Regions from separate parts of the Sphingomonas sp. Leaf62 genome, predicted to be linked through region 1. Evidence: predicted binding sites of a transcription regulator. Region 1 holds the regulator's gene; each other region holds the start of a gene.
What was found. The regulator LexA, encoded in region 1, represses DNA repair genes until DNA is damaged. The targets are predictions, from matches to a motif close to GTTCCNCNCTTGTTCT.

Region 1 (4,210 bases):
TGACGGTCTATGACATGGCGAAGGCAATCGACAAGATGATGGTAATCGAGGGGATCTGCGTGCTGGAAAAGCAGGGCGGCAAGTCCGGGAATTGGGTGCGGGGGTGATCGGGACCGGGCGCGATATCTCGTCTGCTCTCGCCCTGTGTTGAAGTACCACCCTTCCGCCACCAAACGCCGCCCCGGACTTGACGGAGATCTGTACGAAAGTACCGATCCCTCGCCTCTGCCGTACCCCAGCGCAGGCGGGGGTCCAGGGTTCCAAGCGTAAGCCGTTGTTCTGTCTGGCGCTGGACCCCCGCCTGCGCGGGGGTACGGAAGGGTAGGAATAAGTACGTTCGCAAAAGTCCCGACTTGATCCCGGCTCCCGCCACCTTCTCGCCGCTCGACAAAAGCGAAACTCCGGATCAAGTCCGGAGCAACGAAACGCCCCTCCTAACGATATGAAGGCCGACCCATGCGCCTCCTCCCCGTCGCCGAAGCCCAAGGCCGTGTCCTCGCGCTCGGTCGCGCCACCGCCGCCGAAACTCTCCCCATCGCCGACACTATCGGTCGGTTCGCCGCGACGGACATCGTCGCGCGCCGGACCCAGCCGGCGCGCCCGCTATCGGCGATGGACGGCTATGCGATCCGCTTCGACGATCTGCCCGGCCCGTGGGACGTCATCGGCGAAAGCGCTGCCGGTGCCTCCTTCGCCGGCACCGTCGATGAAGGCCAGGCGACCCGCATCTTCACCGGCGCGGCGATGCCGACCGGCACCGACTGCGTGCTGGTGCAGGAGGAGGCGACGCGCGACGGTGACTGCCTGCACCTGTCGGGCGAAGGTCCGGTCCGGGGCGGCAATGTCCGTCGCGCCGGCCTCGATTTTCGTGAAGGCGAGCTGCTGATCGCGGCAGGCGAACGCATTACCCCTGCCCGCGCAGCGCTGGCCGCGATCGCCGGGCACGGCACACTGTCGGTCGGTCGTCGCGTCCGCGTCGCCATCGCCGCCACGGGGGACGAGCTGGTCCCCGCCGGACAGCCGATCGGCGACGACCAGCTGCCCGAAACCAACGGCTTGATGCTGGCGGGACTGCTCGCCGACCTGCCGGTCGACCGCATCGATCTTGGCATCCTGCCCGACCGGATGGAGGCGCTGGTCGACGCTTTTGCCGGCGTGGAATGCGACCTGCTCGTTACCACCGGCGGCGCGTCGGTCGGCGACCATGATCTGGTCCGGCCGGCGCTGGCGGCGGCGGGCGGGACGCTCGATTTCTGGCGGATCGCCCTGCGGCCCGGCAAACCGATGCTAGCGGGAACGCTCCGCGACGCGGCGGTGCTCGGGCTTCCCGGCAATCCGGTGTCATCCTATATCACCGCGCTGTTGTTCGTCCGTCCGCTGGTCGCGCGGCTGGCCGGTGCCGCCGATCCGCTGCCCCGCACGTCCCGTGCCATGCTGGCGCATCCGCTGCCCGCCAACGGACCGCGGCAGGATTATCTGCGGGCGACGCTCATCGACGGGCAGGCATCGACCGCCGCCATTCAGGACAGTTCGATGTTACGGACGCTCGCCCGCTCGGACTGCCTGATCGTACGCGCGCCGCACGCGCCGGCGGCGGAAGCGGGCGACTCGGCGGAAATCCTGCAACTAGCTTGACGGCAAGAAAATCGTTTCCTATTGGTTCCACGTCTGTTCCGACGGAGAACCCCATGTTGACGCGTAAGCAGCACGAGCTGATCTGCTTCATCGATGACCGGTTGCGCGCGACCGGCGTCTCCCCTTCGTTCGAGGAGATGAAGGAGGCGCTCGATCTCAAATCGAAATCGGGCGTGCATCGCCTGATCTCGGCGCTGGAGGAACGCGAGTTCATCCGTCGCCTGCCGAACCGCGCCCGCGCACTCGAAGTGCTGCGGATGCCCGAGCGCCCTGTCGCGAAGAAGGTGGCGGCCAAGCCTGCCGCCGCGCCCCGGCCCGCGCCGCAGCCCGCCAACGACGTCGTCGAATTGCCGCTTCACGGTCGCATCGCTGCCGGCGTCCCGATCGAGGCGATCGAGGGTCAGGCGACGCTGCCCGTTCCCGCCGCGCTGCTCGGGGCTGGCGATCACTATGCGCTCGAAGTCGCCGGTGATTCGATGGTCGAGGCGGGCATCCTCGATGGCGACTATGCGCTGGTTCGCCGCACCGAAACGGCACGCGACGGGGAAATCGTCGTTGCGCTGATCGAGGATAGCGAAGCGACGCTCAAATATTTTCGTCGCGAAGGGGCGATGATCCGTCTCGATCCGGCCAATCGCAGCTACGACCCGCAACGCTATCGCCCCGAACAGGTGCGCGTACAGGGCAAGCTGGCCGGCCTGCTCCGCCGATATTGAATGAATAGGAGCGATTCGCGGTTGCGCGCATAACGCGTGCGAGTGTGACTTTCGTGACCTTTGACGCCCCGTCCAGCGTTGATCGCCGGGCGGGGCGTTGTCGTTACTTGCCGTTCCCCGGTGCCCATGGCGTCCGTATCGCCTTGTAATAGCTCAGCGGATGCGGCGGCGGCGTCACCCCGGCCGGCAGCGGACGGCCAGATACCTCGGCGAAATAGGCGATACACGCATCGCGCCACCACTGCGCCTCCTGCCGCTGGATCGCGAGGAACTGACGGACCTCGGCAAAGCGTTGTGCATCGACCTGTCCCTCGATCGCCGCCCACTGCCCCTGCATCGCCGTCACCTCGGCCACGCCCCGGTCGTACCGCGCGACCAGTTCCTCCCACAGCGTTCGTCCCGACTCCATCCGCCGATCCCATGACGCATGGTGGAACCACAGCAGCAGGTTTTCCGGCACCGCCTTAGGATCGCTGAACCGCCGGGCCAGCACCGGCGCATATTGTGCCGCCGCATCGCTCCCCGTCGGCGTCCGGTCGAACCCGATCCCGTTCCGGTCCGCCTTGTGGAAATAGACCGGGTTCCAGTCCGCCCGCGCCAGATCGTCGACCCATGGCCCCGGCCCATAATGATGCCCGGTCGCGAACAGGTGGTTCAGCCCCAACGGCATCATATAATCCACGACCGCCTCGTGCGACCGCATCATCATCGGGACGATCGGCTCCGCTGCGGCGGCACCCCAGGTCATCGCCGCCCAGTTGCGGGCGATCTCACGCGCGTCGTCGTCGGGGTTCCACGCCAGTCGCCCGAACGCATACCAGTTCGCCTGATCGAACTGCGATCCCGACCAGTTGCGATCGGTACCGATATTGGACACGCCCGCGATTCCCGTCAGCGCCCCCGGTCGCACCGGCCGGTCGAGCACATCGGCGACCGTCGTGCCCTTGCGCGGACGATAGGTGTCGCTGCGCAGGACCTCCTGCCACATCGTGCCGAGATAGACGAGGTGCGTGGCGAACCCCATATATTCCTTGGTGATCTGCACCTCCATCATCAGCGGCGTGCGCGGCATCGCCCCGAACAGCGGATGGAATGGCTCGCGCGGCTGAAAATCGATCGGCCCGTTCTTGACCTGCACGATGACATTGTCGGCGAACTTGCCGTCCAGCGGCGCGAACTCGCTATAGGCCTGCCGCACCCGGTCCTCGGGCTTTTCGCTAGCATAGACGAACGCGCGCCACATCACGATCCCGCCATGCGGCCTGACCGCTGCCGCCAGCATGTTCGCGCCGTCGGCATGGCTGCGCTTGTAATCGCCCGGTCCGGGCTGCCCTTCGGAATTGGCCTTGATCAGGAACCCGCCGAAATCGGGAATGCGGGCATAGATGTCGTCGGCCTTCGTCTTCCACCACGCCGCGACCTGCGGATCGAGCGGGTCGGCGGTCTTCAGCCCCCCGATCTCGATCGGCGCCGAAAACCGCGCCGAGACATAGACCTTGATGCCCCATGGCCGGAAGATCGCGGCCAGCTTCTCGATCTTGCCGATGAACTCGGGCTTCAGAATATCGGCGCTGGCATTGACGTTGTTCAGGACCGTCCCGTTGATACCGATCGATGCGTTGGCGCGCGCGTAATCGGTATAACGCGGGTCCGCGAAACCGGGCAATTTCTGCCAGTCCCATAGCGACCGGCCGGCATAGCCACGCTCGACATAGCGATCGAGATTATCCCAATGGTTGAGCAATCGCAGGCCCAGCTTCGGCCGATCGGTCACCGAAATATTGGCCAGGCTGCCGGTCGTCTGCGCAATCCGCAGCAACCGGAACGCGCCGTACAGCACGCCGATCGGACTGTTCGCA
Region 2 (4,210 bases), on a different contig from region 1:
CATAGAGCAGCGCGAACCGTGCCGGGTCGGCGTGCATCGCCACCGTCCGCGCCAGATCGATGAAGGCGCGGGGGACGCGGGGGGCGGGGGCGTTGCTGTCGACGATCGCCTCGTCGCCGAACAGGTCGGTGGGCAGGTCGCCGACCTGCCACACCACCTCGGATGGTGCAACGCGCTGGGCGGCGAGCGACCTGGCGGCGTCGCGCCACCCGTCGAAATCATCCGCCGCCGCCAGCGCCGCAACCCGCATCAGTCGCGGTCGTCGCCTGCTTCGGACGATTCGGCGATCTCAAGTTCCTTGGGCTTGCGCGTTTCGAACACCGTCGCGATCCGCGCTTCCTCTTCGTCGCTCAATTCCTTGGCGGCGGCGGGAAACATCTCTTCCTCTTCTTCGTCGATATGATGTTCGTAACGATGCCGCATTTCGGCGAAGCGCTGGTTCCATTCGTTGCCGGCGGGATCGAGCTTGGAGATCTCGCCAAGATAATCGTCGATTTCCTTATGCTCGGACACCGAATGTCGCGCCTCGTCGCGCAGCTCGGGATTGGCGAGCATCGTCGCGTACAGCGCCTCTTCCTCGGCAGCGGCATGGGCCGATACCTCGACGCGGAACTCCTCGAACAAGACAGCGCGCTCGTCGCCGCTCGCGGCATCGATCCGCTGGAGCAGGTCGCGGTGCCGGTCGTGATCGGCCTTCAGATCGGCATAGATGCGGGCGTCGGCCATGGGAATTTCCTTCGGGTGGTTCGACCAGACCAACGGCGGCCATCGGCGGAGGTTTCTCTTGCGAGCGGTTTTCAGCGTCAGGCGAACAGCTCCAGCTGGTCGGTCTTCCTGGGTGCCACCACCGGGCGCAATTCGGCGCGATCGGCCAGCACCACCGGTCGCCAGTCATCGGCGATGATGAACGGGCGAAGCTTGGCGACCGAAACCGTCAGCCGCGCGACATCGGCCAACCCTAACCGCCGCCACCGCCGCGCGGTCAGGATCGCGCCCACCGCCTTCACCCCCAGTCCCGGCACGCGCAGCAGCATTTCGCGCGGTGCCCGGTTCACATCGACCGGAAAGCGGTCGCGGAACTTCAAGGCCCATGCCAGCTTGGGATCGATATCGAGCGGCAGCATCCCCGTCGCATCATCGGCGGCGGCACGCACTTCGTCGGGGCGATAGTCGTAGAAGCGCATCAGCCAGTCCGACTGGTACAGCCTATGTTCGCGCATCAATGGCGGGCGTTGCAGCGGCAGGACGGCCGATGCCTCCGGGATCGGGCTGAACGCCGAATAATAGACGCGGCGCAGTGCGAACCGGTCGTACAGCGTCGCCGCCTTGCCGACGATGTCGCGGTCGGTCGCGGCATCCGCCCCGACGATCATCTGCGTCGATTGTCCCGCCGGCGCGAATTTCGGCGCGGATTTATAGCGTTTGCGCGCGTCGCGACCGTCCGCGATCGCATGGGCGACGTCCTTCATCGCCCCCTCGATCTGCGGTGCGGACTTTTCGGGGGCAAGCCGTTTCAATCCCCCGACCGTCGGCAGCTCGACATTGATCGAAACCCGGTCGGCATGGACGCCCGCCAGATGGACCAGCTCGGGATCGGCGTCGGGAATGGTCTTCAGGTGGATGTAGCCGCGAAAGTCGTGGTCCTCGCGCAGCGACCTTGCGACCTCGACGATCTGCTCCATCGTATAGTTGGACGATCCGATGATCCCCGACGACAGGAACAGCCCTTCGATATAATTGCGGCGGTAGAAGCTGAGCGTCAGCGCGACGACCTCCTGCGCGGTGAAGCGCGCGCGACGGACGTTCGACGATTTGCGGTTGATGCAATAATGACAGTCGAAAATGCAGCTGTTGGTCAGCAGGATCTTCAACAGCGAGATACAGCGACCATCGGGGGCATAGGCGTGACAGATGCCCATGCCCTCGGTCGATCCGATCCCCTTGCCGTCGCGTGAATTGCGCTTGGCGGTGCCTGACGACGCGCACGACGCATCATATTTGGCGGCATCGGCCAGGATCGCCAGTTTCTGCCGGGTATCGAGTTGCGCCATCCGTTCAATATATGTTCTGGGGCGTCCGCGACCAAGGGGTAATCCGCCGGGCGCTTACGCCGATGCCGACCGCTGCGCGATGACCCGAAAAACCGCGACGATCGGACTGGGCTGACCAATCTTGCGCACTGGCAAGGTCGATCGCACTGCCCTAGGTTCGTTGGCGAAACCCGTATCCGGGTTCGCAAAGCGGGGAGGGTAGCGATTTGCTGATGACACAGACGATGCGGTGGTTCGGGCCGTCCGACCCCGTGACGCTGGCCGCCATTCGCCAGGCGGGGGCGACCGAGGTCGTCACCGCGCTGCACGACATTCCCAACGGATCCGTCTGGCCGCGCGAAGCGATCGCCGGGCGCCGGGCGATGATCGCGGATGCCGGCCTTGGCTGGAGCGTGGTGGAAAGCCTGCCGGTCCATGACGATCTGAAGAGGTGCGGCCCCGGCTGGGACCGGTACATCGACGCCTATCGCCAGAGCCTGACCAATCTGGCGGCGGAAGGCATCACCGTCGTTACCTATAATTTCATGCCGTTGCTCGACTGGACGCGCACCGATCTGGCGTGGCCGCTGCCCGATGGTGCCCGGGCGCTGCGCTTCGAATGGGAAGCGGTCGCGGCATACGACATCCATATCCTGAAGCGCCCCGGTGCCCCGCAGGACTATCGCCCGGCATTGGTCGATGCCGCCGCGCGGCGGTTTGCGGCAATGGACGATGCGGCGCGCCGCGAGCTGGAGGCGACGATCCTCGCCGGCCTGCCGGGGGCCGAGGAAAGCTTCACCTCGGCGCAATTCCGCGACGCCATCGCCGGCTATGCCGGGATCGATGCCGGCGTGCTGCGCGACAATCTGATCGCGTTCCTCACGGCGGTGTGTCCGCATGCCGACGACCTCGGCATCCGTCTGGTCGTCCACCCGGACGATCCGCCGTTCCCGATCTTCGGCCTGCCCCGCGTCGTCAGCACCGAGCGCGACGTCGCAGCGCTGTTCGATGCGGTGCCCAACCCCTCGAACGGCTTGTGCCTGTGCACCGGATCATTCGGGGTGCGCGCCGACAACGACCTGCCCGGCATGGTCCGCCGACTGGGCGAGCGCATCGGCTTTCTCCATCTGCGTTCGGTCGATCGCGAAGGCGGCGACAGCGCGTTTCACGAGGCCGAGCATCTGCGCGGCGATGCCGATATGGCCGCGGTGGTCGCGGCGGTGCATGAAGTGTCACGCAGCGAGGGGCGCAGCATCCAGATGCGGCCCGACCACGGCCACCAGATGCTCGACGATCTTGGGCGGCGCACCAATCCGGGCTATTCGCTGCTCGGGCGGATGCGGGGGCTGGCGGAGTTGCGCGGGCTGGAACGCGGCATCGCCCACGCGGCCGCCGGCTGAGCGCAGCCTATTGTAACAAGCGGACGGCTATGGGATCGGTCCTCGCGATGAAGCAGCGCAGCGACAAGCTCTACCGGCGGGTTTCGACCGCCATCGCCGCTGCGATCGACAAGGGGTGCCATCCGGTCGGTACGCGCCTGCCCGGTAAACGTGGTCTTGCCGAGGCGTTCGCGGTCAGCCGCCCGACGGTCCGCGACGTGATGGTCGCGCCGGAGCTTCGCGGACTGGTCGTCCGGCGACTCTGCGTCTGACGCCGGTGACCAGACCGCTCGCCGGTACCACCATCGCCGACGTTGCCGCCCGCGCGGGGGTATCGATCCGTACCGTGTCGCGCGTTCTCAACCGATCGCCGCTGGTCAATGCCGTCACCCGTGAAGCGGTCGAGGCAGTGATCGCCGGGCTGAATTTCCGTCCCAGCGCGCGGGCGCGCGGGTTGGCGACCGGGCGCTCCTATCTGCTCGGGCTGGTCCATAACGATCGCAATGCGCTGGTGCTCGACCCCCTGCAACGCGGCATGGTCGGCGCGGCGGCAGCGCGTGGCTATGAACTGGTCGTCCATCCGGTCGCCATCGCGGGCGATCCGGCGGCCGACGTCCTCGATTTCGTGCGCCGCTCGCGGGTCGATGGCGTGGTCGTCGTGCCGCCGGTGTCGGGACTGGCCGGGCTGGCCGATGCGCTGGCCGGCGTGCCGGCGGTGGCGTTATCCTCGGTCGCGCTGTCGGGGTATGACGCGGTGCTGGTATCCGACGAACGCGGCGCGGCGCGCATCGTCGCCGACCA
Region 3 (4,210 bases), 480 kb from region 1:
CCCATGCGCGATAGTGGAGCATCAGCAGGTCCCACTTCTCGACATCGGCCGGGATGAACAGGTTCAGCGACTGCGCCTGATCGATGAACGGCGCACGGTCGCCGGCCAGTTCGAGCAGCCAGCGCTGGTCGATCTCGAAGCTGGTCTTGTACGTGTCCTTTTCTTCCTGGCTCAGGAAATCGAGGTGCTGCACCGAACCGCCGCGCTCGAGGATCGTGTTCCACACCGCATCGCTGTTCTTCGACTTCGCGATCAGCAGCTTTTCGAGATACGGGTTCTTCACCGACCACGATCCCGACAGCGTCTTGTGGGTGTAGATGTTCGCCGGAATCGGTTCGATGCAGGCGCTGGTACCACCGCAGATGATGCTGATCGACGCGGTCGGCGCAATCGCCATCTTGCAGCTGAACCGCTCCATCACGCCCATGTCGGCCGCGTCGGGGCAGGGCCCACGCTCGGTGGCGAGGTGCATCGACGCCTCGTTCACCTGCGCAGCGACGTGGCGGAAAATCTTGAGGTTCCACGCCTTCGCCATCGCCCCTTCGAACGGCAGGCTGCGCGCCTGCAGGAACGAGTGGAAGCCCATGACACCCAGACCGACCGACCGCTCACGGCTGGCCGAATAGCGCGCACGCGCCATCTCGTCGGGCGCACGCTCGATGTAGTCGGTCAGGACGTTGTCGAGGAACCGCATCACGTCCTCGATGAACCGCTTGTCGCCGTTCCATTCGTCCCAGGTTTCGAGGTTCAGCGACGACAGGCAGCACACGGCGGTCCGGTCGTTGCCGAGGTGATCCTTGCCGGTCGGCAGCGTGATCTCGCTGCACAGGTTCGACGTCGACACCTTCAGACCCAGATCGCGGTGATGCTTGGGCATCGTGTTGTTCACATGGTCGCTGAACACGATGTACGGCTCGCCGGTCGCCAGCCGCGTCTCGACCAGCTTCTGGAACAGCGAACGCGCATCGACGACCGCGCGCTGCGATCCGTCCTTGGGGCTTTTCAGCGCCCATTCGGTGCCGTCGCGGACCGCTTCCATGAACGCGTCGGGGATCAGCACGCCATGGTGCAGGTTGAGCGCCTTGCGGTTGAAATCGCCGCTGGGCTTGCGGATTTCGAGGAACTCCTCGATCTCCGGGTGGCTGACGTCGAGATAGCAGGCCGCCGAACCACGACGCAGCGACCCCTGCGAAATCGCGAGGGTCAGCGAATCCATGACGCGGACGAACGGGATGATGCCGCTGGTCTTGCCGTTCAGCCCGACCGGCTCGCCGATGCCGCGCACGCTGCCCCAATAGGTGCCGATGCCGCCGCCGCGCGACGCCAGCCAAACATTCTCGTTCCACGTCTCGACGATGCCTTCGAGGCTGTCGGGAACCGAGTTGAGATAGCAGCTGATCGGCAGGCCGCGCCCGGTGCCGCCGTTCGACAGGACCGGCGTGGCCGGCATGAACCACAGCTTCGAGATATAGTCGTACAGCCGCTGGGCGTGCGCGGCATCATCGGCATAGGCCGACGCGACTCGCACGAACAGATCCTGATACGATTCGCCCGGCAGCAGATAGCGGTCCTTCAGCGTGTCCTTGCCGAAATCGGTCAGCAGTGCGTCGCGCGAGTGATCGACCTCGACCGCGTGCAGCTGCGCGTCGACCGTGTGGCTGGTGCGTTCCGGGGCCGGGGCGGCGGGGGCCGGATCGGCGAATTGCAGTTCGTTCATCTGGGCATCCTGACTATCCTGGAAGGTCATCGTCCCGTTCCTCTTGTGTTCTAGCACGGAGCGATGCCCCTGTCGATTTCTACGGAACGTCCGCGCACGCCATCGCCCTTGACAAGTATCGGCGGCATTGGAGGTTCCGGCAGGCGTGACACAATACATAGCGCCCGTCCTGCGTCCGGCACCACTAATTGTAGGAAAGCGGCCGACGCGCAAGTCGGCAATTACAACCTTTGCCGCGCGGCTCGACCGGCTCGACCGCCGCTCCCGACGCGACGCGCGGCGATCCGCCGGGTTCGCGAAATGCAAGCGAACTTTTCGGGAACGCAGAAAAATTGCTATCGCCGGACGGGGCCTCCTGGCGGAACTTTATGCGGTTATCGCCTGCCGATATCGATGCGCGATACGGGTCTGGCACAACAGCAGCAGCGGCACGACGGCAAGCTCGATACCAAGCCCGACGACATGTCCTGTCGATGGCATGCCGATCGTCAGCAGCGACACGAGTCGCGCGAGGCCGCCGCCGACCACCATCGCGCCGAGCAGCCGGAACCGGCCGGTTTTACTCTCGATCGCCGGAATGCAGCTGGCAAAGGCGAGGCCGAGGACGAGGAAGATGCCCGAGAGATAGCGGAAATGACTGTCGAGATCGATCGCGGGAGCCGGTTGCAGCCACGCCGCGCCGCGCACGACGCTCAGCGTCGCCACCGACAGTGGGACGAGACAGGCGATCGCCACTGCCACCTGCAGCAGCGTTCGCTCACGGCGCGGCGTCACGTCCGCTCGCGCTCCAGCAATTCGGCGCGGACGCGAATCGCATGGACCGACATCCGCACCTCGAACAGGAACCAGACCAGCCCGCCGATCAGCAACACCATCGACAGGACGAAGGCGATCGCGACCGCCTTGCCGAGGCCGAGGTCGAGCAGTTCGGCGATGAACAGCATGGCGACGACGGTGCAGTTGGCGACGGCCGACAGCACGACCAGGAATACCGCATTGTTGATGACGCGGATGCGCCGGTCGAGCAGCCGCAGTTCGAACACGTGCCGCGCATGTTCCGGGCCGATCGACGACGGGTGCAGCTTTTCGAGGTCGCGGGCACGATCGACGATCCGCGCCAGTCGCCCGACCATGACGTTCAGGATCGCGCCGATCCCCGCCAACAGGAAGACCGGCGCGATGGCGGTCTGGATCGTCTTGGCGACGGTCGACAGGACAGGTTCGAATTCCACGCACCCGATATGCAGTGACGGGCCGGGCCGGGCAAGGTCGCGTGGCGTGCGCAACCCGGGATCGCTACCCAATCGTAACCGGTTATGGGCATGATGCTGCCCATGTTGTCGCCCGCTTCCCCCTCCATTGCCCGGATGATCGCCGGTTTGCCCGATGCGATCGATGCCGTCACCGCGTCGGCCGCGCCAACCCACCGCTTCCTGCGCCGCCGATGGTATGCGGCGGCGATCGACGCCTATGGCGGTACGGCGCGGACGCTGCTGGTCGAACGTGGCGGGCAGGCGATGGCGGCGCTGCCGCTGATCGGACTGGGACCGGCGCCGTTGCGGATGGCGCAGGTGCCCGGCAGCTACTGGCCGTTCCGCAGCGGCCCCGTCGCGCAGGATGCCGGGCCGGGCGATTTCGCCGCACTGCTGGACGAAGCGGGGCGGCAGGTGCGCGGGTTCCGGCTGGGACCGGTCTATGACGGTGATCCGATGCTCGCCGGGCTGCTGGACGCGGCGCGGGCCGGTGGCTGGCGCGCGCTGCCGCGCTTCATCGCCGACAGCTATCTCCTCGATATCGCCGCACGACAGGCCGAGGGTGTCTGGCCGCGGCTGTCGACGCTGCGCAAGAATCGCTTCAACGAAAAGCATCTGGCGGCGCTCGGCATCCCCGACTGGTCGTTCGCCAGCGGCGCGGACTGGCAGTCCGGTCTGTTCGACGATCTCGCCACGATCGAGACAGCGAGCTGGCTTGCCGACCGCACCGATGGTCGCGACGCCAAATTTACCGAGACCGGCCATGGTCGATTCTGGCGGGCGGCGGCGACCGATCCGGTGCTGGCGGGCATGATGTGGGTCGCGCTGCTCCGGATGGACGGAAAGCCCGCCGCCTTCTCGTTCGATATCAATGCCGGCCAGCACAAATATGCGGTCGCCAACAGCTATGACGCGACCTACGGCCAGCGCTCGCCGGGGCGGCTGCTTTATTACCGCAACCTCGTCCGCGCCGTCGCCGACGGCGTCACCCATGTCGACTGGGGTGCCGGCGACAGCGGGTATAAGGGCCTGATCGGTGCCGAACGGGGGCCGGCGATCCGCGACTGGCTGTTCCTGCGGCCCGGCCTGCCGGCGCTTGCCGGCCGCGTGCTGGCGCGACGCTGGGCGCGATCCGGATCGGCGCGGTCCGGGAATGGCTAGGATCGGCGGCTTCGTACCTACGTTGCCGTGGGGCCACGGATCGGTCAACATCGGGACCTTCCGCAAACGGACAGATGAT
Region 4 (4,210 bases), on a different contig from region 1:
CCTGACAGCGAACGGGCGCGAGCTCATCAGCCGCGTGCCCGAGGATCATGACGACTGGAACGACGCCTGGCGCGCGCACCAGCGGAGCGCATGAAACCGCAACTGCGGCAGCTGAATTACGCGGATCATGGGCGTGTCAGCCGAGCCGCATCAACTGGGAAGGGTAGGGGGCGACGAGCCCCTTCAGATCGTCCCATGGTGCCGATAGCCAGCGATCATAGTCGTCGTCGTGAAGGACCACCGGCATCGCCTTTGGATGAATCGGCGCGACGATCGCATTCGGCTCGGTGGTCAAGAACCCATAGGCATTCCCGCGCTCGGTCGGGCGCCAGATTCCGGCAAAAGCAAAAATCGGGCGACTTGGCACGTCGAACCAGTGCAGCGGCTTCTTCCCGTCCTCACCAGGCGCAATCCCGTATTCGGAAAATGCCGTTACGGGCACAAGGCAACGGCGCGCCGGCGTCGTTAGCATCGACCGCCAGAAGCTCGAGCTGAGATTGCGCACGTTGGTCACGTACTTGGTGAGCTTTACGCTTGCGTCGCGCTTGCTCGGCACCTGGGTTGGTACGCCCCACTCCATCCGCTCGATCTTCCGGTCGGCACCGTCCTGGATGACCACTTGGCCGTAGAACGGCGTCTTCTTGCCCGTCGGAAAGATGTCGGGAGCCGGGTAAGTCTCGTCCGGCTCGTAAGGGGGCCGGATGCCGAACGTCGCGGCGATCTCCGCCTGTTTCGCGGTCAGCCTGTATCGATTGCACATTCGAGCACCCTGTCGTTGTGCCGGCAAGCTTTGCCCGCCGGCACTCTGGCCTTAGAGCTTGTCCTTCAAGCCCTTGGCGGGCGTGAACGAGACTTTCTTCGATGCCGCGATCGTCATTGCCTCGCCGGTCGACGGGTTCCGGCCCTGGCGCTCGGGACGATCCTTGACCGAGAACTTGCCGAAGCCGGCGATCGCGACCTCTTCGCCCTTTGCGGCCGCGCCTGCGATATGCTCAAACACAGCGGCAATCGCGGCCTTGGCTTCTGCCTCGCTCGTGCTCGTCGTACCAGCGACGGCCTTGACCAGTTCACTCATATTCATGCTGATGTACTTCCCTTATGAAACTCACACGACCTTAGCCATGACGAGCAACGTTTCAACGACGCTGCGCAATGCGGCCGGCATCGCGGCCATCCGCTCGAGTGATCGAACGTTGGCATATCATCACGTCTTCGAGGATATCGGACTGCGTGCGGACAGGCGCGGCCGCCCAACGGGAGCTTCGGCAGACGTGAAGCCTTGGCGTAGCCACCTACTGTGCACCGCGCTCCCGGGTGACGCGCGGATCTTCGTACAAGTCGCGGGTCGCGCGTAGGCGAAACACGTTCCACCAACGCTGCCAACGATGCTCGGCCGCATCGTGGATCATATGGCACCGCTGGCAGAGCGCCGCGAGATTGCCGGGCATGCTGTTGCCTGGATCGTGATCGAGATGCGCACAAGCCAGCACGACATAAGTCGTTCGTACCGATGCCAGAATGAAGCCGCCCTTGAGCGCGATCCGCTTGCCACGGCCGGAGCGCCAACACACGGCATCGGCATCCCACCAGCGACCATCGCCTAGATGTGCGACCCGACGCATATGCGGCCTCGAGCAGTGCTCGCAGCGCGCGCCGGCCCGATCGAACCGGATCACGTCCGACAGTTGGCGCCAGTCGATCGGGTAAAGCCAGCGGTTTTCAGGGCGGATCGGCATCTCGATTCTATGAGTCAGCCGATGGCAGAACGAAAGCGAAATCTTCTCGGTTTGTTTTTGGTCTCTTGTGTAACCGTTCCACGCGGTGCGTACCGTCAATTTTTGTGCCGAGGTCCGTGATCGTGCGCGGCGATACTGGCAACTCACTCGAGATCGCGCTGTAGAACTCGTGTTCGTTACGACTCCGTACTGTCCGGCCCTCGGCCGCGGTCAAGTGCAAAGACTCGATCCGGCCGACATAAATCCGTTGACCAAGCGTCGGCGGTAACGGAACATAAAGCGAACACGTAGAGTCTAGCCACCATGTCAGCCGTCCTCGATTCGCTTCCCCAGAGCATCGCCCATCTGCGAAGCATCGCGATGCCGCTCGCCGATTACCGCGTCCTGCCGTTCGGGGTTGGCGGCCTGGACAATCGTCTGAACGGGGGAGGGCTCCGGGCTGGAGCGCTGCACGAGGTCGCCGCACGCACCTGTTCCCTGGTCGATGATGCGGCTGCCACGCTGTTCCTTGCCGGTGTCGCCGCGCGAGAAGCGCGGAACACGCGTGCCCCGGTGCTTTGGGCAAGCTGCCGGAACGATCTCTACGCCCCCGGCTTGGCGCAAGCCGGCTTGTCCTCGGCGAACGTGATCTACGCCCAGCCCAAGGACGACGCAGCACTTCTGGCGGTCGTCGAGGACGCGATCCGGGATGGTACGCCGGCAGCGGTGGTGGCCGAGGCGGCAAAGGTTTCGATGGTCGCCACGCGGCGCCTGCAGCTTGTCGCCGCTGAAGCCGACATTCCCGTGCTGCTCCTGCGCCGCTGGCAGGGACGCTCCCAAGACCCGCTCGGCGAGCCCTCCGCTGCCTGGACGCGCTGGCGGGTCGCCAGCGCCCCGTCGCAGCGGCTCGCGGTTGCCGGGGTGGGACGCGCCCGTTGGTCGGTCGAGCTTGCGCGTCAACGCACCGGCGGGTCCTTCTTATTGATCGTGGAGGGGTGCGATGAGACGGGTTGTCTCGCTGTTCCTGCCGCACTTGGCCATCGAGCGGCTGAGACGGCTGGACCGGCACGCCACGCCGCGGCCTGAGCGGTTAGCGCTCCAGCTCCCGATCGACGACGATCCGGGTGAATGCTCTGTCCCCAGGGGTGGCGGATGGCGGCCGGGTGCGCGCTGGGCGCGGGCGCAATCGCTGACCAAGGTCGAGGTTGCCGGCAAGATTGCGGCGCTTCCGGCGCATGCGAAGCCGCCTATGCGCGAACTCGGGCGGCGATCGGAAACCGCGAGCCATCCGTACAAGAGCCAGTCGGTCACCCGACCGGCCATGATCGTGACACGGCCCGCAACCGCGCACGCTCCGCTGGCGCTTGTCGGCAAGGTCGGGCGGCGTGAGGAAGTCGTGGCGGCGTGCGCTGCGGCGGCCTCGCTCGGTATCCATGTCGGAATGGCCGCGACCCATGCCCGCGCGCTGGTGTCCGATCTCGACTTCCGGCCCGCCCAGCCAGAGGCGGACGCGGTTCTGCTCGACCGTCTCGCGCTGCTTGCCGTTCGGCGTTGGTCGCCCATTGCGGCCGCGACGCCGACCGATGGCCTGTGGCTTGACCTCGCCGGCTGCGATCACCTCTACGGGGGAGAAGAGCGCTTTTGCCGACGCCTGCGTGCCTTCTGCCAGCGCGCCGGATTCACCGCGCGCATCGCGGTCGCCGACACGCCCGGCGCTGCGCACGCGCTTGCAAGGTACGGCCGGGAAGATCTGATGATCGTGCCCGCGGGGGAGACGATACGAGCGATATCGCCGCTACCGATCGCCGCCTTGCGGCTGACCGGCACGGCGCTCAGCGCGGCCAAGCGGTTCGGCTTCGAAACCATCGCAGACCTTTTGCCGGTCGCGCGCGGTCCGCTCGCGCGGCGGCTGGGCCTGCCCGCCATCACCCGGCTCGATCAAGCGCTTGGCGGCGTGGCGGAGCCGATCACGCCGCGCGAAGATGTCACGGTTCCAGCCGTCGAGCGCCGCCTGCTCGAGCCGATCGGCACGGCCGAGGCGATCGCTCAGGTGATGGAAGATCTGCTGGGCGATTTGGCCGAGGTGCTGCAGGCGAGGGGGCTCGGTGCGCGATCGCTCCGCCTGTCGGGGCTGTGCGTCGATGGGACTGAACAGGTCGTGGCGGTCGGTACATCGCGGCCGACACGCGACGTCTGCCAACTTCTGCGCCTCATGAAGCTCAGGATCGAGCGCATCGATCCCGGACTGGGGCTTGAGCAGTTCCTGCTGGTGGCACCGCATACCGAGCCGCTCGATGCAGTGGATCTCGGCGCAGTGCTAGCCGGCGAGGTTTTGGTGCGCGACCCCGCGCGCCTCGTCGATGTCGTCGCCGGCCGCATCGGCCCGAATGCCGTCTATCGGATCTCGCCGATCCCGAGCCATGTACCCGAGCGAGCGGTCGCGCGCGCCGACCCGCTCGAAATGCCGGCAGGTTGGCCAATATGGCAGCGACCGG

Region 2: ASE91_RS02900 (putative DNA modification/repair radical SAM protein) is a predicted target of LexA. The motif match lies at 2,054-2,069, and genes of this name have one in related genera.
Region 3: ASE91_RS11460 (ribonucleoside-diphosphate reductase subunit alpha) is a predicted target of LexA. The motif match lies at 1,754-1,769, and genes of this name have one in related genera.
Region 4: ASE91_RS10865 (ImuA family protein) is a predicted target of LexA. The motif match lies at 2,006-2,021, and genes of this name have one in related genera.

The regions. Positions count from the first base shown of each region.
Region 1 covers NZ_LMLN01000028.1:480,206-484,415, reverse strand. The annotation lists gene moaC (cyclic pyranopterin monophosphate synthase MoaC) at 1-107, shown strand, start outside; gene ASE91_RS13770 (molybdopterin molybdotransferase MoeA) at 457-1,635, shown strand; gene lexA (transcriptional repressor LexA) at 1,689-2,351, shown strand; gene ASE91_RS13760 (alpha-glucuronidase family glycosyl hydrolase) at 2,455-4,210, opposite strand, start outside.
Region 2 covers NZ_LMLN01000003.1:131,008-135,217, reverse strand. The annotation lists gene ASE91_RS02910 (UdgX family uracil-DNA binding protein) at 1-250, opposite strand, end outside; gene ASE91_RS02905 (hemerythrin domain-containing protein) at 250-726, opposite strand; gene ASE91_RS02900 (putative DNA modification/repair radical SAM protein) at 804-2,051, opposite strand; gene uxuA (mannonate dehydratase) at 2,264-3,430, shown strand; gene ASE91_RS02890 (GntR family transcriptional regulator) at 3,478-3,681, shown strand; gene ASE91_RS02885 (LacI family DNA-binding transcriptional regulator) at 3,687-4,210, shown strand, end outside.
Region 3 covers NZ_LMLN01000028.1:3,633-7,842, forward strand. The annotation lists gene ASE91_RS11460 (ribonucleoside-diphosphate reductase subunit alpha) at 1-1,747, opposite strand, end outside; gene ASE91_RS11465 (DUF4345 domain-containing protein) at 2,084-2,491, opposite strand; gene ASE91_RS11470 (DUF2721 domain-containing protein) at 2,488-2,949, opposite strand; gene ASE91_RS11475 (GNAT family N-acetyltransferase) at 3,040-4,131, shown strand.
Region 4 covers NZ_LMLN01000026.1:70,839-75,048, reverse strand. The annotation lists gene ASE91_RS10885 (DUF7146 domain-containing protein) at 1-94, shown strand, start outside; gene ASE91_RS10880 (SOS response-associated peptidase) at 137-760, opposite strand; gene ASE91_RS10875 (HU family DNA-binding protein) at 812-1,081, opposite strand; gene ASE91_RS10870 (hypothetical protein) at 1,293-1,835, opposite strand; gene ASE91_RS10865 (ImuA family protein) at 2,040-2,801, shown strand; gene ASE91_RS10860 (Y-family DNA polymerase) at 2,716-4,210, shown strand, end outside.